One region of the Microbacterium sp. dk485 genome, then DNA from elsewhere that is predicted to be linked to it. Evidence: predicted binding sites of a transcription regulator. Region 1 holds the regulator's gene; each other region holds the start of a gene.
The links. Region 1 encodes HrcA, which represses chaperone genes, less so after heat shock. Its sites were predicted from a motif close to TTNGCACTCGNNNNNNNCGAGTGCNAA; they were not measured.

Region 2: a site for HrcA is predicted at 1,338-1,364, ahead of groL (chaperonin GroEL). Genes of this name have one in related genera too.
Region 3: a site for HrcA is predicted at 756-782, ahead of E4V99_RS17215 (Hsp20/alpha crystallin family protein). Genes of this name have one in related genera too.

What each region holds. Positions count from the first base shown of each region.
Region 1 covers NZ_SPQW01000002.1:645,050-647,310, forward strand. Annotated here, with positions in the region: gene hemW (radical SAM family heme chaperone HemW) at 1-851, shown strand, start outside; gene hrcA (heat-inducible transcriptional repressor HrcA) at 930-1,970, shown strand; gene dnaJ (molecular chaperone DnaJ) at 2,022-2,261, shown strand, end outside.
Region 2 covers NZ_SPQW01000003.1:47,002-49,262, reverse strand. Annotated here, with positions in the region: gene E4V99_RS17360 (DUF3263 domain-containing protein) at 1-221, shown strand, start outside; gene E4V99_RS17355 (LytR C-terminal domain-containing protein) at 253-831, shown strand; gene E4V99_RS17350 (cold-shock protein) at 965-1,165, shown strand; gene groL (chaperonin GroEL) at 1,403-2,261, shown strand, end outside.
Region 3 covers NZ_SPQW01000003.1:15,767-18,027, reverse strand. Annotated here, with positions in the region: gene E4V99_RS17225 (DUF2510 domain-containing protein) at 1-351, shown strand, start outside; gene E4V99_RS17220 (UBP-type zinc finger domain-containing protein) at 369-731, shown strand; gene E4V99_RS17215 (Hsp20/alpha crystallin family protein) at 861-1,313, shown strand; gene E4V99_RS17210 (sulfite exporter TauE/SafE family protein) at 1,443-2,159, shown strand.

The DNA of each region.
Region 1 (2,261 bases):
AAGTGACGGTGGAGGCCAACCCTGACACCGTGACGGATGCGGTGGCCGCCGAATTGGCCGCGGCCGGGGTGACCCGCATGTCGATCGGCATGCAGTCCACCCGCCCGCACGTGCTGGCGGCGCTGGATCGCACGCACGATCCGGCCAACGTCCGCACGGCCGTCGCCGCCGCCCGCCGCGCAGGACTGGACGTCAGCGTCGACCTCATCTACGGCACGCCGGGGGAGTCGCTGGAGGACTGGCGCGCCTCGCTGGAGGAGGCGATCTCGCTCGAGCCCGACCATCTGTCCGCCTACGCGCTGATCGTGGAGGACGGCACGAAGCTGGCCCGTCAGATCCGCCGCGGGGAGTTGGCCGAGCCCGACGATGACCTCGAGGCCGACATGTACGAGCTGGCCGACGACCTGCTCGGCGCGGCCGGCCTGGAATGGTACGAGGTCTCCAACTGGGCACGTGGGCCCGAGCACCGCTCCCGTCACAACCTCGCGTACTGGCGCGGCGCCGACTGGTGGGGCTACGGTCCGGGCGCGCACAGTCATGTCTCCGGCCTGCGGTGGTGGAACGTGCGTCATCCCGCCGCGTACGCCGCCCGGCTCGCGCAGGGCACGTCGCCGGCGGCGGGGCGGGAACGGCCGGATGCGGCATCCCGGCGCCTGGAAGAGGTCTTGCTGCGCTCGCGCATCCGGGAGGGCTACCCGGTCGCGGAACTGCTCGGCGAGGGGCGGCACGCCGTGGCCGGTCTCGTCGCCGACGGCCTCGTCGAGGGCGCCGACGCGGTGCGCGGTCACGTCGTGCTCACGCGGCGGGGTCGCCTGCTCGCCGATGCCGTGGTGCGCACCCTCACGCAGTGAGCCTCGGCGGCCGTTCGGACTTCTCCGCTAGAATTGGCACTCAGAGTGTAAGAGTGCCAGTCGGTGGAGAGGAGTGCCATGGTCACCGAACGCGGGCTCCAAGTGCTGCGGGCCATCGTGCAGGACTTCGTCGACACGAGGGAACCGGTCGGCAGCAAGGCGATCGTGGAGCGGCACGCGTTCGGCGTGTCGGCGGCCACCATCCGCAACGACATGGCGCTGCTGGAGGACGAGGAGCTCATCATCGCTCCGCACACCTCCTCCGGGCGCGTACCCACCGACAAGGGCTACCGCGTCTTCGTCGATCACCTGGCCGAGTTGCGTCCGCTCTCCGGGGCACAGCGCTCGGCGATCGCCTCCTTCCTCGACGACTCCGGCGACCTCGACGACCTGCTCGGACGCACGGTCCGGGCCCTCACCCGGCTCACGGGCCAGGTCGCCATGGTGCAGTACCCCTCGTTCGCCACGGCGAACGTCACCCACGTCGAGCTCGTGAGCCTCGGCGGTGGCCGCATGCTCGTGGTCGTCGTGACCGACACCGGACGCGTGACGCAGCGGATGGCCTTCTCCCGCGAAGAGCCCACCGACGCCGACCTCGCGCAGCTGCGCAGCCGCATCGGCGGTCTCGTCGTGGGGCATTCCGTGCGGGATGCGTCGGAGCGACTTGCCACGATCCTCAGCGGCGGCGCGACCCCTGCCGGCGGCGTCGATGCGATGGCGCAGCCGATCCTGCGGGTCCTGGCCGAGGAGCTGGAGGAATTCCGGCAGGATCGCCTCGTCATGGCCGGTGCCGCCACGCTCGCGCGCCGCGAATCCGACTTCCGGGGCAGCATCTACCCGCTCCTGGAGGCGATCGAGGAGCAGGTGACGCTGCTGCGCCTGATGAGCGAGATGGTCGCCGACGATCAGGGCCTGTCGGCGAGTATCGGACGTGAGAACGAGCCGTTCGGCCTGACCGAGGCATCCGTCCTCGTGAGCGATTACGACGCACCCGCCAGCGGCGCCCGCGTCGGGCTGCTCGGTCCCACCCGGATGGACTACCCCTCCAACCTCGCGGCGGTCCGTGCCGTCGCGCACTATCTGACCCGGATGCTCGAAGAGGACGAGAACGGCCGCTGAGGCGCATCCGGTCTCCGAACGATCCCGCTGAGAGCGGGCAGGAAGGCGACTGTGGCTGACCATTACGAGGTCCTCGGCGTCGCGCGCGACGCGGCACCCGACGAGATCAAGCGCGCGTATCGGCGACTGGCACGCGAGCTGCACCCCGACGTCAACCCCGGTGAGGATGCGGCGGAGCGCTTCAAGCTCGTCACGCACGCGTACGACGTGCTGAGCGACCCGGATCAGCGCCGCCGGTACGACATGGGCGGCGACTCGAATCCGTTCGCCGGCGCGGGTGGGGCCGCGGGA
Region 2 (2,261 bases), on a different contig from region 1:
CGCTCCTCGCCTTCGAAGCGGAGTGGCGCCGCCACGGCGGTGCGAAGGAGGAGGCGATCCGTGCCGAGTTCGCCATGCCCCCCGCACGGTACTACCAGCTGCTCGGCCGTCTGATCGACACCGCCGAAGCGCTCGAGCACGATCCGCTGCTCGTACGGCGGCTGCGGCGGCTCCGCGACGAGCGCGCCGCGACCCGCGCCGCCCGCGCCGGCGTTCGCTGATCGGGCGGGGACGGCCCGGTAGCATCGGGGGGTGGCTCGAACGACGTACCCGCGCGACCGTTTCGACGACCTCGCCCCCAGCACGGGCCGCGTCGGCGCCCATCGTGCGGAGAATCCGCGCATGCGCGGCGGGATGGTGTTCCTGTGGGCTGCCGTGGCCACCGTCGTCCTCGTCGTGGCCGGCATCTTCGGCTCCCTCGTGATGTCGGGGCGGATCTCGCTGGCACCTGAGCCGGTGCCCACCACCGAGCCGGCCCCCGTCGTCGAGCCCGTCGTCGACACCACCTACCCCGTCCTGGTGCTCAACGCGACGCCGCAAGAAGGGCTCGCAACCCAGATCCGCGATGTCGTCATCACCGCCGGCTGGTCGGCGGATGCGGTCACCGCAGGCGCCGCGGGAGCCACCGATTTCCCCACCACCACCGTCTACTACGCCCAGGAAGCGGACGAGGCGGCCGCGCTGGGGCTGGCCGAGACGATCGGCGGGGCCGAGATCGCGCTGAGCGCCCAGTACCTGCCACCGGACGACCCCGAGACCGAGGAGGACGAGGCCGGGCGTCAGCTCACCGTCGTCATCGGACTCGACCGGGTCGACACCCCCGCGCCCTGAGGCCGTCGCCCGCGTGTTTCCGGGCGGTAAACACTTCGATGCGGGCGTGTCAACAGTTGCCCGGCGAGGGGTCGCGCCCTTCTGCGCCGTGGATACGATGACCTGCGTCCGACAGCATCAGGAGAAGAAGAGCATGGCCCAGGGCACCGTCAAATGGTTCAACGCCGAGAAGGGTTTCGGCTTCATCACCTCCGGCGACGGAGAGGACGTCTTCGTTCACTACTCCAACATCGACATGACCGGGTTCCGGGTTCTCGAGGAGGGGCAGGCGGTCGAGTTCACCGTCGGCGCCGGCCAGAAGGGCCCTCAGGCCGAAGCAGTGCGCGTCCTCTGACGCCGTTCGCGCGCGTCTCGTTCGGAGGCGGCATCGCGCAGTGACTCCCGCGGGCGAGGGCGCCCGGAGTCGCCGCGGGATGCCGCCTCCTTCGCGTTCCCGTGCGCGCGTGCCGAGCGACGCGCGCACACGGTCGCAGCTTGCACTCGCATGGGGCGAGTGCCAGAATGGCTTAGCACTCGTCTTTGTGGAGTGCTAACAGACTGACAGCCCCCATCCGGGAGGGACATCACACATATGGCAAAGATCATCGCTTTCGACGAGGAGGCCCGCCGTGGCCTCGAGCGCGGTCTCAACATCCTGGCCGACGCCGTCAAGGTGACCCTGGGCCCCCGCGGTCGCAACGTCGTGCTCGAGAAGAAGTGGGGCGCCCCCACGATCACGAACGACGGTGTTTCGATCGCCAAGGAGATCGAGCTCGACGACCCCTACGAGAAGATCGGCGCCGAGCTGGTCAAGGAGGTCGCCAAGAAGACCGACGACGTGGCCGGTGACGGAACCACCACCGCGACCGTTCTCGCCCAGGCGCTCGTGCGCGAAGGTCTGCGCAACGTCGCAGCCGGCGCCGACCCCATTTCGCTGAAGAAGGGCATCGAGAAGGCCGTCAAGGCCATCACCGACCAGCTCCTCGCCGGCGCCAAGGAGGTCGAGTCGAAGGAGCAGATCGCCGCCACGGCATCGATCTCCGCCGCTGACCCCGCGATCGGCGAGCTCATCGCCGAGGCGATCGACAAGGTCGGCAAGGAAGGTGTGGTCACCGTCGAGGAGTCCAACACCTTCGGCACCGAGCTCGAGCTCACCGAGGGCATGCGCTTCGACAAGGGCTACATCAACCCTTACTTCGTGACCGACCCGGAGCGTCAGGAAGCGGTCTTCGAAGACCCCTACATCCTGATCGCGAACCAGAAGATCTCGAACATCAAGGACCTGCTGCCGATCGTCGACAAGGTGATCCAGGAGGGCAAGGAGCTCCTCATCATCGCTGAGGACGTCGAGGGTGAGGCTCTCGCGACGCTCGTGCTCAACAAGATCCGCGGCATCTTCAAGTCGGCTGCCGTCAAGGCTCCCGGCTTCGGCGACCGTCGCAAGGCTCAGC
Region 3 (2,261 bases), on a different contig from region 1:
GCCGGCGCGAGCCTGCTGCTGACACTCCTGGGTTACGCCGTCATCGCCGCGCAGATCGTCTTCGCCTACCTCGACTGGCGCGCGCTGCGTGCGCGCGGGATCGACAAGCCGTTCCACTGGGCGTGGATCTTCTTCGCCCTGGTGATCAGCAACGGCGTGTACGTCATCGGCCGCGGCGTCGTGCTGCGCCGTCAGACCGGTAAGGGCCTGGGCCCGGTGTGGGCCTGGATCGCCGTGTCGGTGGGAGGCCTGATCCTCGGTGTGGTCTTCGCCGCTTACCTCCTCAACGAGCTGTTCGCCCTCGCCGCCGTCTACGACAGCAGCATCGGCGGCAGCCCGCTCGCCCCGTAACACCCCCGGGAGCAGGGATGACTCCGGCTCAGATCGACCCCACCGCCCCGCCCTCGTCGGCGGGATGCATCGACTGCGACGCCCACGGGGGGTGGTGGGTGCATCTGCGCCGCTGTGCGGCGTGCGGGCATGTCGGATGCTGCGACGACTCCCTGTCGCGGCATGCCACCGCCCACTGGCACAGCACGGGTCACCGGTACATCCAGAGCTTCGAGCCCGGCGAGGACTGGTGGTGGGACTACCAGGAGGAGGCGATGGTCGACGGACCGGATCTGGCGGCCCCGACCAGCAGGCCCGAGTCCCAGCCCTCGCCCGGCCCGGAGGGCCGGGTTCCGCCCGACTGGCGCCGCCAGCTCGCCGCCCGTGCGGCTGGTCGCTGACCCCGGAACCCTCTCGGAGACGTCTTGGCACTCGACCCTGCCGAGTGCTAATCTGATCGCACTTGAGCCGACCAGGCTCAACTTGGACACACCGCCGGCCTGACCGGCACGCGCAGAGAAGGAGGAACCATGGCGAGCACCGACCCTTTCCGTGACTTCGACCGACTCGCGTCGGCCCTGTTCGACACCCGTCGCGGTCCGCGGCGGATGCCGATGGACCTGTACCGAGATGGCGATCACTACGTTCTGACCGCCGACCTGCCCGGTGTGGATCCGGGCTCCGTCGACATCGATGTGGACGGCCAGCTGCTCACGATCCGCGCCGAGCGCACGCTCGCCTCGGGCGAGGGCGTCAAGTGGATCACCCGTGAGCGGGAGGCGGCCACCTTCGTGCGTCAGCTGAACCTCGGTCAGGGCATCGACACCGATCGCATCAGCGCGTCGTACAGCAACGGCGTGCTGTCGGTGATGATCCCCGTGAGCGAGCGCGCCAAGCCGCGCCGCATCGAGGTGTCCACCGAGGCCGGTGACGCCACGATCCGCGCACACGAGTCGGACGCACCGCAGCCGATCGAGCAGTAAGGCGATCATGCGCGGGGGCGGGCCGTCGGGCTCGCCCCCTTCCGCGTGTCCGAGCCGCGGCGTCACGGGGCATAGCCTGGGACGGTGACCGGTGCCGTCGCCCTCGACGATCTCACGATCGTCTCGTGGATGCTACTGGCGCTGGGCGCCGTCGTGGTCGGGCTGTCGAAGACCGCGCTCCCAGGCGCCGGCACGCTCGCCGTCGCCCTGTTCGCCGCCGTCCTCCCCGCCCGCGAATCGACGGCCACCCTCCTGCTGCTGCTCATCGTGGGGGACATGTTCGCCCTGTGGACGTACCGTCGGCACGCGGAATGGCGCATGCTGGTGCGGCTCATTCCCGCCGTGCTCGCGGGCATCCTCCTCGGCGTGGTCTTCCTCGCCGTCGCCGATGACGTCGGGGTGCGGCGCGTCATCGGCGTCCTGCTCCTGCTCGTGGTGGCGGTGACCCTGTGGCGACGGTACGCGGCAGCGCGCGGCGGACGGGAGCCCAGCGGCGGGTGGCCCGCGGCGGCCGTCTACGGCACCCTCGGCGGGTTCACCACCATGGTCGCCAACGCCGCCGGCCCGGTCATGTCGATGTACTTCCTGGCGGCCCGCTTCCCCGTCAAGGCGTTCCTGGGCACCGCCGCATGGTTCTTCGCGGTCGTCAATATCGGCAAGGTGCCCTTCGCCGCCGCGCTCGGGCTGTTCTCGGTCGACAGCCTGTGGATCGACCTGTGGCTGCTTCCCGCCGTGATCGTGGGAGCGCTGGCCGGCCGGGTGCTGGCCCGGCGTCTGCGGCAGGAGGTCTTCGAGCGGCTCGTGATCGTGCTCACCGTGGTGGGAGCGCTCTACCTCTTGTGGTGAGCTTTGTCTAGCGCGGGCCCGCCGCGGGGTCAAGGGCTAGGTCTGTGCGAGCATCTTGATGAACATGGATCGATCGTGAACGCGCAACCCGAGCGCGCTCGA